Linked DNA regions of Tsuneonella mangrovi. The protein of the gene in region 1 interacts with the protein of each later gene in a pairwise test. Links are inferred from orthologs where the notes say so. Each region holds a gene or a part of one and is shown in the gene's direction. Other genes may lie near its edges. The genes, in order: cysK and epsC.

Region 1 (6,557 bases):
TGGTTGTAGAATTCGAGCTCGGCATGAACCATCAGCGCGCTGCACAGCTGCTTCTCGTGCTTGTGGAACGTCGGTTCGAACCAACAGGGCCTGATCGCGCAACCTTCCAGCCAATCGGTGGACAGGCGCCGCATTTCGGCCAGCACCGCGACCGCATCGATATCCGGAGCGCCAAACAGCACTTCGAGCGGGCGCGTCGTACCCCTTCCTTCGCTCAGCGTAGTGCCTTCGAGCATCACGGTCCCGGCATAGCATCGCGCCATGTTGAGGTTGGCGGCGTTGGGGCTCGGGTTGATCCACACCCGGGTCGCCGGCCAGCCAAAGCCCGGACCAGCCTCCGGTAACCAGTGGTGCATCTCGACCACGCGATATTCGACATCGAGATCGAATTCGCGGATGAACCATTCGCCCATTTCGCCCATCGTCAGCCCGTGGCGCATCGGCATCGGCCCTGCGCCTACGAAGCTCTCCTCACCGGGGAGGAGCAATGTGCCTTCGACCGGCCTGCCCGCCGGATTGGGACGATCGAGGACCCAGACTTCCTTGCCGTGCTCGGCCGCGGCCTGGAGCAGGTAGAGCAATGTCGTGACGAATGTGTAGATCCGGCAACCGAGGTCTTGCAGGTCGAACAGGAACACGTCGGCGGTGCTCATCATCTGCCCGGTGGGGCGCCGGACTTCTCCGTAAAGGCTGAAAACCGGTATGCCGAAAACCGGATCGGTCTCGTCCCCGGTTTCGACCATATTGTCCTGCTTGTCGCCCTTGAGGCCGTGCTGCGGGCCGAACGCACTGGTTACGTTTATCCCGGCGGCGATCAAGGCATCGAGGCTATGCGTCAGGTCCGCAGTGACCGAAGCGGGATGCGCAACCAGGCCGACCCGCCGTCCTTCGAGTGGTTTGCGCAAGTCGGGGTCGGCGATCAGCCGGTCGATACCGAATTTCATGGGGCTGGCGGTGCCGCAAGCTCCGCGGCGAAGCAAGCCGGATCGTGGAAATCGGGCTTCGCCTCGGGGTGTGCGATCGCCCAGTAGGACATCACTCCGCCCTCTTCCTCGAGGATTGCCGAAATGCCCATCGCTCCGGGCAAGGAAGGGAGCAGGTCTCGCGGAATCGCTGCGTCGACAATCGCAAAGGTCGAACCCTCGCGGACCCCGGTCTCGGGTTCTCGAGAGCCCGGCCGATCTTCCATCCCGTCGCGATATTCGGAAAAATCGTATGCCGCCCAGCGACCCGAAGGCGACAGGTTGATCTCGGTATAGGCTTCGCCCCCATCGGGCTTGAGGAACAACTCGAAACAGGTCGTCCGCCACAGTTCGTCCTGTCGGCCGCGCCCGGAATATGAAGGCACTACTAGCGCCCCGGTTCCATCGACCCGCCACCGCATCCTCAGGACATCGGCGTCAAAGCCGATCACCCGTGCTTCCACCCGCGTTACCTGCACAGGCGGAAAAGCCGCATGCGGGTGAAGTTGATACGTTTGCATGAACGCGCCCCCGTGCTAACCGCCCGCCCGCTATGAGCGAATACAAATCCGATCTGCTTCGCCTGCTCGATGAACGTGGCTATGTCCACCAGATGACCGACGCGCAAGGGCTGGATGCCCTCGCCGCGCGCCAAATCATGCCGGGATATATCGGATTCGACGCGACCGCTCCTTCGCTCCATGTCGGATCGCTGGTCCAGATCATGATGCTGCGCCGCCTGCAGCAGACAGGTCACAAGCCGATCGTGGTGATGGGCGGCGGCACTACGAAGGTCGGCGATCCGTCTGGCAAGGACGAGAGCCGCAAGATGCTCACCAGCCAGGACATCGACGACAATATCGCCAGTATCCGGACGGTGTTCGAGCGCCTGCTGACGTTCGGAGACGGACCGACCGACGCGATCATGGTCAACAACGACGAGTGGCTCTCCACGCTCGGATATATTGAGTTGCTGCGTGACGTGGGTCCGCATTTCACGATCAACCGGATGCTGACGTTCGATTCGGTCAAATTACGGCTAGATCGCGAACAGCCGCTGACCTTCCTCGAATTCAACTACATGATCCTGCAGGCCTACGACTTCCTCGAATTGGCTCGTCGTTACGATTGCCGCCTGCAGATGGGCGGCAGCGACCAATGGGGCAACATCGTCAACGGGCTGGAACTGTCACGCAGGATGGAAGGGCGCGAGCTGTTCGGGTTCACAACCCCGCTGCTCACCACGGCAGACGGGGCGAAAATGGGCAAGACCGCCGCTGGCGCAGTCTGGCTCAACGAAGACCAGCTTCCGGCCTACGACTTCTGGCAATACTGGCGCAACGCGGACGACCGCGATGTCGGTCGGTTCCTGCGGCTGTTCACGGACTTGCCGCTGGACGAGATCGCGCGTCTCGAAGGCCTCGAGGGTGCGGAGATCAATTCCGCCAAGATCGTACTGGCGAACGAAGTCACCAGGCTCGTGCGCGGAGAGGAAGCTGCGAAGTCAGCCGAAGCGACCGCCGCGCAGACATTCGTCGGCGGCGGTGCCGGAGAGGACCTGCCGCGGCTATCGCTCGAGGAAGGAATGACTATCGCTTCTGCGCTCAACGCGCTTGGCTTTGTCGCCTCGAACGGGGAAGCAAAGCGCAAAGTTGCCGAAGGCGCGGTCAGGCTCGATGGCGAGCCCGTGAGTGATGCCGCAGCGCTCGTAACCCGCGGAAAAATAAGCCTCGGCAAGAAGAAACACGCGATAATCGAATAGAAAACTGTATAATTAACAGCCTATTGTCTCATTTTGAGACATCCGATGTTAACTCTAAATCAGCCTTTCCGAGCGATAAGGGTCGTCCACTTCACAAGGGAGGGACGTGGAGAATGTCAGTCGGAGCACAGCTGTCGGTCACCGATCTGCGTCGCGCTGCGCGGCATCCGGTCGATTATCCGGTCATCGCCGAGCACCATGAGCGCGGCGATCTGAAGCTGCATATCTCGAACATCTCCGCGCACGGCTTCATGGTCGACGATGCTTCGGGTCTCGCCCGTGGTGATCGGGTGATCATCCGCTTGCCGCACATTGGCCGGATCGAAGCCTATTGCATCTGGACTCGTGACGATCGTGCCGGGTTCCAGTTCGAACGAATCATCCGGGTCGACGATTTCGTACCGATGATCGACGAGCTCCAGCCCAACCCGCGCCTGCGCCGTCGGCGCTAAAAAAGATTTGATTCTCGGCTGACGCGAAGCGCTTGCTTGGCAAGCGCGCTCCGTCCTGCCACATGGTTTGGCGTGAGCGACGCGCCGCATCCCCTCAAGATAGGCAATTTCCGGGCGTATTTTGTTGCGCGCCTGGCGACGACGATTGCGGTCAGCGCGCAAGCGATCATCATTGGCTGGCAGGTTTACGGGATTGCCCGCGAGACCCTCGACATCAAGCAGGCGGCCTTCCTGCTCGGGATGATCGGGCTGGTCCAATTCGTCCCGCTGTTCCTGCTGACTCCGCTGGTCGGTCTGGTCGCGGATACCTTCGAGCGGCGCTGGATCGTTCGGGGAACGTCGGCCCTTCTGACCATTAACGCGGCGGTGCTTGGCTTCCTGACCTGGTCAGGCGCGCTTACGCTGCCTTACCTGTTCGTCGCGGCGGTTCTCGTAGGCGTGGCGCGCGCATTCTCCGGACCGGCATTTTCCGCCCTCGCGCCCAATCTCGTCCCGCGAGAGACCTTGCCGACTGCCATCGCAGTCAGCTCGATCGCATGGCAAACCGGCACGATCGCGGGCCCAAGCGTCGGCGGCGTCCTCTACGCGATCCATCCGGACGTGGCGTACGGAGCGATCTCGGCAATGCTCGCATTCGGCCTGTTGATGCTGTTTCTCATCGGCAAGGTTCCGCAGCCGCCGGTCCAGAAAGACCGCCACCCGATCCACCGGGTAATCGACGGATTCGCCTACGTGCGTGACAATCGACTCGTGCTGGCGGCAATCACGCTCGACCTGTTCGTAGTTCTCCTGGCCGGTGCGACCGCCTTGCTCCCGGTGTTTGCGCGCGATATCCTGCACGTTGGCGCGGACGGGTTTGGTCTGCTCGCAGCCGGTATGGGGATCGGTGCCGCTTCAGGATCGATCTGGTTCTCGATCAAGCCGATGAAGACCGAAGTCGGCCTGAAGATGCTGTTCGCGGTGATCGTGTTCGCACTGGCGATCCTCACATTCGGGCTATCGCGCAACTTCTGGCTGAGTTTCGGCGCTCTGGTCGTTGCCGGCGGGGCCGACATGGTATCTGTCTACGTCCGGCAATCGCTCATCCAGTTGCACACGCCCGACGAAATGCGCGGGCGGGTCGGTGCCGTCTCGATGCTGACTATTTCGGCATCCAATGAGCTGGGAGAGGCCGAATCGGGCATCATGGCCTCTATCCTCGGTCCGGTCGGTGCCGTAGTGTTCGGTGGGGTCGCGGCAATTGGTATCACTATTGCGTGGGCGAGGCTGTTTCCCGAGCTGCGCCATGCCCGCACGTTCGATCCGAAGGATCATGCACACACTGCGACCAACTAGGAGGCCATTTCGATGAAAGCCGACAGCGTTCTCGCCACGATAGGCAACACCCCGCACATCCGCCTTTCGCGCCTGTTCCCCGACCACGAAGTGTGGGTGAAGAGCGAGCGGACCAACCCCGGTGGGTCGATCAAGGACCGGATCGGCATTGCCATGATCGAGGCGGCGGAAGCAGCAGGGCAATTGAAGCCGGGTGGCACGATAGTAGAGCCGACCAGCGGCAACACCGGGATTGGTCTCGCGATTGCGGCCGCGGTCAAGGGCTACAAGCTGATCCTCGTCATGCCCGACAGCATGAGCGTCGAGCGGCGACGTCTGATGCTGGCCTATGGCGCGCAGTTCGACCTCACACCGAAGGAAAAGGGCATGAACGGCGCGCTTGCGCGGGCGACCGAGATCCTCGAAGCGACCGAAAATTCGTGGATGCCGCAGCAGTTCGAAAACGCGGCCAATCCCGCGATCCACGCGCGCACCACGGCGCAGGAGATCATCGCGGACTTCGCTGACAGTCCGATCGACGTACTGATCTCGGGCGTCGGCACTGGCGGACACCTGACCGGCTGCGCCGAGGCACTCAAGGCGAAGTGGCCGACAATGAAGGCTTACGCTGTGGAGCCGGAACTTTCGCCGGTAATCAGTGGCGGGCAGCCCGGCCCGCATCCGATCCAGGGCATCGGCGCGGGGTTTATCCCGGAAAACCTGCACACCCAGTCGATCGACGGCGCGATCAAGGTCAGCGCGGAAGATGCCAAGGAAATGGCCCGCCGCAGCGCTGCCGAAGAAGGCCTGCTGGTCGGTATATCGAGCGGCGCAACCCTCGCGGCGATCGCTCAAAAGCTCCCTGAGCTCGCACCAGGCAGCCGCGTGCTCGGCTTTAACTACGATACCGGCGAGCGCTACCTGTCGGTACCCGATTTCCTGCCGGAATGATCGCGAGGCCTGACAAATGAGCGAACTCGAGCGGATCGATTACGCCCACGGCGAGACCCCGTTGACGGGCTACATTGCCCTCCCCTCGGGCACGCCGCGGGCTGCGGTCGTTGTGTTCCCGACGATCATGAATCATGCACCCAACGCGATGCGGCGAATGCCGATGCTGGCTGATGCGGGCTACCTTGCATTCATGGCGGATTTCTATGGCGCACCGGTTCCCGATCGGGCTGCAGCGTTCGCACTCGGATCGGCACTGCGCAACGATGTCGATCACTATCGCGCCCGAATTGCCGCAGCACTCGACACCTTCGCCATGCATCCCGAGCGCGGCAGTTTGCCAATGATGGCGATCGGATACTGCATGGGCGGCCAGGCGGTGCTCGAAGCGGCGCGGATGGGCGCTGACCTTGCGATGGTCGCAAGCTTTCACGGGATCCTGTCCAGCGACCGCCCGGTGGGTGCCGATGATACAATCCGCCCACGCATCCTCGTTTGTCACGGCGACCGGGATCCGCTCGTTCCGCGCGAGCAGGTGGCTGCGTTCGAAGAGGAAATGGACGCGGCCGGGGCCAACTGGCACTTGCACGTCTATTCGGGCGTAAAGCACGGTTTCACCGATCCCGAATCCGACAGCCACAACATGGAAGCGCTGGGCTATAACACCAGCGCCGACCGCCAGAGCTGGGCGGCGATGCTCAGCCTGATGGACGAAATCCTCGGTTAGAAACCGCCGCCGCCTTCGCCCGGCTTGAACCGGATCAGGCGGCTATCGACGAGCGCGGCAGTGCGGTTGACCACGGCCAGCTGGTAGTCGGGATCCTTGATCATTTCGAAGAACGCGGCGCTGTCGGGATATTCGGCTACGAAGCCATCGTCCCAGTGGATCGTCTCCGGCCCGGTCACCATTGCCTGAAATGCGCCACGCCACACGATCTTGCCGCCCACGCGGCGGAAGATCGGGCCGCTCGTCTTGCCGTATTCCTCGTAGGCTCGCCGTCCGCTCCAGCCCTTGTCGGCATTGGGGTGTCCGTTCGGAAATTCGGCGTGCTCGCGATAGTTGAGCAGGTTGAGCATGTGGATCGGTTCATCGCGCGGAAGCGCCTTGAAGGCTTC
Region 2 (6,373 bases), 570 kb from region 1 along the record:
CCTATGGCCCTTCAGATGACCCTCCCGCGCCCACGGCGCCATACGTTCCTCTTAGCGATATTCGCGCTGGCCGGGCTGGCTTTGGCCGTCTTCGCCGGTCGCGCGCTGATCGCGCAGGTCTCGGGCGATCGCGGGATCGCAGCAGTCGCTTCGTCGAGCGATATCGATGTCGGCGGGATCGATGTCGATGTTACCGCCAAGACCGCGCAGGACGCGCGCCAGCAAGGCTGGAAGCTGGCGATCCAGAAGGCGTGGAAGAAGCTCAACGGGCCCGCACTTCCGGAAAGCCAGGTCGAATCGCTGGTGTCGGCGGTAGTCATCCAACGCGAGGAGCTGGGGCCGCACCGCTACATCGCGCGGCTCGGGATCAGTTTCGACCATGCCCGCGCAGGGGCATTCCTCGGCAAGGGCGGAATCGGGCCGCGTTCCGCCCCGCTGCTGTTGATTCCGGTGACGTTCAGCGCGGGGACCGAAACGGTCTACGAAGTGCGCAACCCGTGGCAGCGCGCCTGGGCCGAATACCAGCCGGGCGGGAGCCGGATCGATTATGTCCGGCCGTCTGGGGCCAACGGCGATTCGCTGCTTCTGACTGCGGGCCAGATCACGCGGCGGAGCCGCACCTGGTGGCGCGGCGTTCTCGACCAGTTCGGCGCGACCGACGTGCTGATGGCGCTGGCGGACCTGCGCTATCGCTGGCCGGGCGGGCCGATCGACGGGACCTTCACCGCGCGCTACGGCCCCGACAACACCTATCTCGGCAGCTTCAAGATGACCGCACAGGGTCCATCCGAACTGCAGGACATGCTCGGCAAGGCGGTCGAACGCTTCAACACGATCTATGAGCAGGCGTTGACCGACGGGAAGCTCAAGCCCGATCCGACGCTCAATTTCGGTGCGCCGCAGATCGACCCTGCGATCCAGCGGCTAATCAATCTCGGGCGTGCTGCCCAGGCGATGGACCAGGCGAGCGATGCCGCGGTTGCCGCTGGTGCAGTCCTGCCGGGCGACGCGACTGCTGCCTCCACTCCCGCGCCGGTGGCTGTCGTCTCGCGCTACGTCGTCCAGTTTGCGACGCCCAACGCAGGCGCGGTCGATGCGACGATTGCAGCGGTGAGGGCGACCCCGGGCGTGCGCGGTGCCGTTACCTCCAGCCTCGCGATCGGCGGCACTTCGGTGATGTCGGTCAGCTATGGGGGCAGCCTCTCGGAGCTCGCCGGTGCGCTCCGCTCGCGCGGCTTCAGTGTCCGCGAGGGTGGCAACGCGCTCGCGATCAGCCGCTAATGGGCCAGATCGCCCTGCCGCTCGAATTGCGGCGGGCCGACGACCCGGTCCGCATCGTAATCGGCAATGCCAACACTGCGGCGGTTGAAGCGCTTGGAGACTCCGCCAATTGGCCGTTCGGTACCGCAATACTCGCGGGGCCGGCGCGTTCGGGCAAGAGCCTGCTGGGCCGATGGTTCGCTGCCCAAGGCGGCGAAACGATCGACGGTGCCGACGCTATCGACGAAACAGAGCTGTTCCACCGCTGGAACCGAGCCCAAGAGAGCGGCACTGCGCTGCTGCTTATTACCGACCGCGATCCGTGGGAGATCGCCCTGCCGGACCTGCGGAGCCGCATGGGCGCAGCGCTTCACCTGGAAATCGGGGTGCCCGACGACGCGATGGTGGAGGACCTTTTGTGGGTTCATGCCGAAGCGCGCGGTCTTGCGTTGGGCGAAGGCGCACCTACCTATCTCGTGCCCCGCGTAGAACGCAGCTTTGCCGGGATCGAGGCGCTGGTCGAAACAATCGACCGGCTGACCCTGGAGCGCAAGGTGCCGTCGACGCTGTCGATCTGGCGCGATGCGCTGGAGGCGGTGCAAGGGGCAGAGCAACCGCGGCTGTTTTAGCCTCGGCTTGCCATTGTGGCGGTTTGGTGGGAGGATTCACCTCATGTTCCAAGGGCTGACCAGTTACCTGGATTCGATCCGCGCGCGCGATCCCGCACCGCATTCGCGGTGGGAAATCCTGCTCTATCCGGGCGTCTGGGCGCTGTTCATGCACCGCATCGCGCACTGGCTCTACGAAGCCAAACTTTACCTGCTGGCGCGCATGGTGAACCATTTCAGCCGCTTCCTGACCGCAATCGATATCCATCCCGGTGCGACGATCGGCAGGAACCTGTTCATCGACCACGGTTTCACGGTGATTGGCGAAACCGCCGAAATCGGTGACAATGTGACGATCTATCAGTGCGTGACGCTGGGCGGGACCAACCCGACCAACGGCAAGAAGGGCAAACGGCACCCGACAATTGCGGACAACGTCATCATCGGCTCGGGCGCCCAGATCATCGGCCCGATCACTGTCGGTGCCCGCGCGCGGGTGGGGGCCAATGCTGTGGTAACCGACGATGTGCCCGAAGGCGCAACGATGATCGGCCTCAAGGCACGCTCGACGCTCGTCCCCGCGGAAGATTGGCTCAAGGAATTCATTCCCTACGGCACCCCGTGCGACGAACCCTGCGAGCCGAGCCGCGACTGCGTCGCCAAGCTGGAAGACGATATCGCGGCCTTGCGGGCGGAGATCGCCGAGCTGCGCGCCGTCACCGGCGATACCCCGCCGACCAAGCGTAGCGGGACGGATCGCTGATGAATCCGCCTTCCGGGGGAGCGTTGCCCGGTACCGTCGTTTCCTTCCCCGGTCGCACACCGGGCCAGGTCGGGTTTGCCCGCGACGAGCTGCAGAAGATCCTCGACCTCTACGGCCGGATGGTCGCCGCCGGAGAATGGCGCGACTACGCGATGGACTTTACCAAGGATTGCGCGACCTTTGCCGCCTTCCGCCGCACCGCCGAGCGTCCGCAGGCGAGGGTCGAAAAGCGCCCCGCATTGCGCGGCAGGCAGGGTATGTGGACGCTGTTCGGCGAACACGGGCAGGTGCTGAAGCGCGGTCACGAATTGAGCGGCGTCCTCGCCCCGATGGAGCGCCGGCTGGTCAAAGCGGTCACGGACTAAGTTCGATTCAAGTTGGTCAGGAAAAAATAGCTGACGCGTTCATTTGGTTCCGCTGGCCTTCGCTGACTTCACGCATGATTTTCTGTAGATACCAAGCACTCGTAAATGCAAGCAGTGTAATACTAAGGGTGAGTAGGTTGTCAAAGCTGCTGCCACTATTTCCACTCGGTTGGCTCGCCCACCCGAGGAATCCGCTTGCGAGATAGCACCCCCACCATGTCTTGATTTCGCCATCGCCCTCGCCGCCATATTGGATTGCAATCATATGACTGCAATTCCAAAGTTCACGCATTACTTTGAAGGGCATAACAAGATTGGCTATGGGAACAAAAAACCAACCGACCGCCCAACCGGGCGTGAATTCTGTCTCTATTCCGGCGGCTCTTAAGTTGGCGTGCGCCTGATATATCCAACGACACACAAGCGCGATCGAGATTAGCAGGCTGAAGACGAAGGCCAACGAGGCCAAACTGTAAACCAAAACGACGAAGGCTGATCCTTCTCTGTCGAGCCGGACTATTCCAAATACTTGAAGCAATTCTGGGCCGGCCATTAGGACCGCGCATACCATTACTGCATATGTCGCGTAGCTCGCGGATTTCGTCCTGCGCGCGAGCGAGTCCAAACCTTTTGCTAGGGCCATCTCCGTAACGCACTCCACCTAACAACGAAATCCCCGCGCAATTGATGCGCGGGGATACCTTTTTATGCAATTTTATTCTGATTCCGATGCCGTCACGCCGCGAGTGCGAACCCCGATGCGGGCAGGCGCTCGCGCAAGTTTGCGGGTAGCTGCTCGACAACCGTGCGGCGGATCGGTGTCCAGAATGCCGACAGCGTCAGCAGCGCCGAGCCGATCACCAGCGCGGTCAGCGCCACGTTGAGTTCGACCGCGCCGAACCGGTCGAACAGCCAGGTCAGCGCAAACAGTACGTAGGCCAGCGCGGACACCAGCAGCGCACGGCGGTCGATTGCCAGCGCGACAAGGCCGAGCGCTACGTAGACCACCAGCACCCCGATCACCGAAGCAAGCCCGATGTTGGTGCCGCCGGTCACGCCCAGCCAATGGAACAGCGGGTGGGCAATCATCGGTGCGGCCAGCAGGTGCAGCCAGAAGGCGACGTCGCTGCGGCGGGTGCGGCGTGCGGTATCGCTCATGTCCCAGCGCATGGCGAGGGCGAACACGCCGATCCCGGCAATGAACACCAGCGGGAGCAGGAACCCGTCGGGCGAAATATTGCCTGGTCCGACCACCGCAACAATCAGCGCGATCGCCGTGGCAGCAAGGGCAGCAGCCCCGGCAGCAACCGTGATCGGCACCTGGAAATTGCGCCAGTGCAGCCATGCCGCCCCGGCCGTGAGCAGCGGGATTCCGGCGAACAACATGGTGACCGCGCGGGTGGGATGGTCGATGTCACCGAATGCCATCACCATGAAGCCGAGCAGCATTTCGAACACGCCGCCGACGAACGCCAGCAGCAGCACGATGCTCGGCAGCGCCATGCGCCGCTTCTTGGTGAAGAATTCGGCCATGCCCCACGCGGCGATTGCGATCAGCGCGCCGGAGAACGGCGGCGGACCGTCGAGCGACGGCGTGATCGCCTGGCCTATCCCCGCCATCGCGACGAGAATCATCACCGCGGCGATGGTCACGAAAATATCGTTGAAGCCGGTAATCAGCCGGAAATGCTCTTCGTCGCCCGCCGGCATTTCGTGCCGGGCGGAAACATGAGCGCGGAATGCATCGGCGGCCTGGGCACTCAATGCCCCGGATTCAACCGCCGACTGCAGGTCGTCGTCGGAATACATACAGCGTATCCTCCCCTGTTGGATGGGGGAGCGATACGCCGAAGTGTATTAGTGTGTCAATACGGTGGTGTGGGTAAGCCGATCAGCCGCGTGCGCTCGACGGGCCGGTGCCGGTGACCTTCTGCATCGCCTTGAGGATCGCGGCCGACTGGTCCGAGCCCGACTGCGGGGCGTGGAGGTTGGTCTCCGAACTGATCTGGTCCCAATGCGCGGCAAAGCCTTCCACGGTACGCTCTGCTTCGGGCAGCCACACGGCTTCGTTCATTTCCACCCATGCCGAGTGGAACCCGCCTGCGCCCGCGCCGACGATCGCGTTGGTCGGTGCATCCTCGCTGACGAGGAACAGCGCCGCCGGTACCACGTTCACCGGGTCGAACAGCTTGAAGGCTTCTTCGGGGAACAGGTCCGCGGTCATGCGCGTGCCGGCTACCGGGCTTAGCGAGTTGACGCGGATGTTGTACTTTGCGCCTTCGAGCTGGAGCGTCTTGGCAAGGCCGACGAGGCCTAGCTTGGCCGCGCCGTAGTTGGCCTGGCCGAAGTTGCCGAACAGGCCGGTGGAAGAAGCGGTCATCAGGATGCGACCATAGGACTGTTCGCGCATCGTTTCCCAGCACGCCTTGGTGGCGAACGCCGAGCCGGTCAGGTGAACCTTGAGCACGAATTCGAAGTCTGCCGGTTCCATCTTGGCGAATGTCTTGTCGCGCAGCACGCCCGCATTGTTGATCAGGACGTGGACGCCGCCCCACTTTTCCTTTGCCTGCGCGACCATTTCGACCATCTGGTCGTATTCGGTGACCGAGTGGCCGTTGGACATCGCTTCGCCGCCGGCTGCCTTGATTTCCTCGACCACCTTGAGCGCCATGTCGGAATGGCCGGTGCCGTCGCGCGAACCGCCGAGATCGTTGACCACGACCTTCGCGCCGCGGCGCGCCAGCTCGAGCGCGTATTCGCGGCCCAGGCCGCCGCCTGCGCCGGTCACGATGGCGACTTTGTCCTTGAAGGAAATGGTCATGGCTCTCTCCGATCTTCGGTTTACGTAAAGGGAAACGTGGCGCGGCAGTGGCACTTTCCGCAAGCGCTTGCAACCGCACTAACGACAGGTCGCGGTGCCGTAGCGTCAGAGCGCAGCGAGCGCCGGGACCAGCTGGTCGAGCGAATCGATTACCGCGTGCGCGCCGAGCTCGGCAGCAGGCTTGTCGCAATAGCCATAGGCCGCCGCGACCACCGGAACGCCCGCAGCGAGTGCCGCCTTCACGTCGTAGGAACTGTCGCCCACGAAGGCCATCCGACCGCCGCCGCAGCGCTCCTGCGCTGCCCACAGCGGTTCGGGTGCGGGTTTGGCGAGGAAGCTGCCGTCCGGACCCTTGCCCAGGCTATTGCCACCGATGATCGTCACGAAGCGCTCGGCGAGGCCCATCTGGGTGAGGATCGAGCGCGCGAATTCCTCGAACTTGTTGGTCACTACGGCGGACTTGACTCCCATTGCGTCGAGCGCGTCGAGCGTCTCGCGCACGCCGGGGTACGGGCGCGTGTGGACCGCATTGTTCTGGGCATAGAATGCCAGCATC

The links.
Region 2: the proteins of cysK (region 1) and epsC interact in binary tests that used the Escherichia coli proteins (3 or more experiments, as listed by UniProt). The link is inferred for Tsuneonella mangrovi from one-to-one orthologs.

Annotation. Positions count from the first base shown.
Region 1 is NZ_CP022889.1:349,796-356,352, forward strand. The notes cover bases 3,553-6,482. They hold cysK (cysteine synthase A), read left to right. Parts: upstream 3,553-4,523; coding sequence 4,524-5,441; downstream 5,442-6,482. Other genes in these bases: CJO11_RS01715 (MFS transporter), read left to right, coding at 3,553-4,511; CJO11_RS01725 (dienelactone hydrolase family protein), read left to right, coding at 5,458-6,168; CJO11_RS01730 (DUF1330 domain-containing protein), read right to left, coding at 6,165-6,482. Also shown: CJO11_RS01695 (exo-beta-N-acetylmuramidase NamZ family protein), read right to left, coding at 1-944; CJO11_RS01700 (DOMON-like domain-containing protein), read right to left, coding at 941-1,414; tyrS (tyrosine--tRNA ligase), read left to right, coding at 1,516-2,724; CJO11_RS01710 (PilZ domain-containing protein), read left to right, coding at 2,838-3,176; more of CJO11_RS01715, read left to right, coding at 3,249-3,552; more of CJO11_RS01730, read right to left, coding at 6,483-6,557.
Region 2 is NZ_CP022889.1:923,480-929,852, reverse strand. What follows is about bases 1,036-3,781. They hold epsC (serine O-acetyltransferase EpsC), read left to right. Parts: upstream 1,036-1,932; coding sequence 1,933-2,631; downstream 2,632-3,781. Other genes in these bases: CJO11_RS04610 (hypothetical protein), read right to left, coding at 3,732-3,781; CJO11_RS04615 (DUF4328 domain-containing protein), read right to left, coding at 3,013-3,549; CJO11_RS04620 (DUF2794 domain-containing protein), read left to right, coding at 2,631-2,996; CJO11_RS04630 (P-loop NTPase family protein), read left to right, coding at 1,281-1,889; CJO11_RS04635 (heavy-metal-associated domain-containing protein), read left to right, coding at 1,036-1,281. Outside these bases: more of CJO11_RS04635, read left to right, coding at 16-1,035; more of CJO11_RS04610, read right to left, coding at 3,782-4,805; CJO11_RS04605 (SDR family NAD(P)-dependent oxidoreductase), read right to left, coding at 4,888-5,817; CJO11_RS04600 (HAD hydrolase-like protein), read right to left, coding at 5,923-6,373.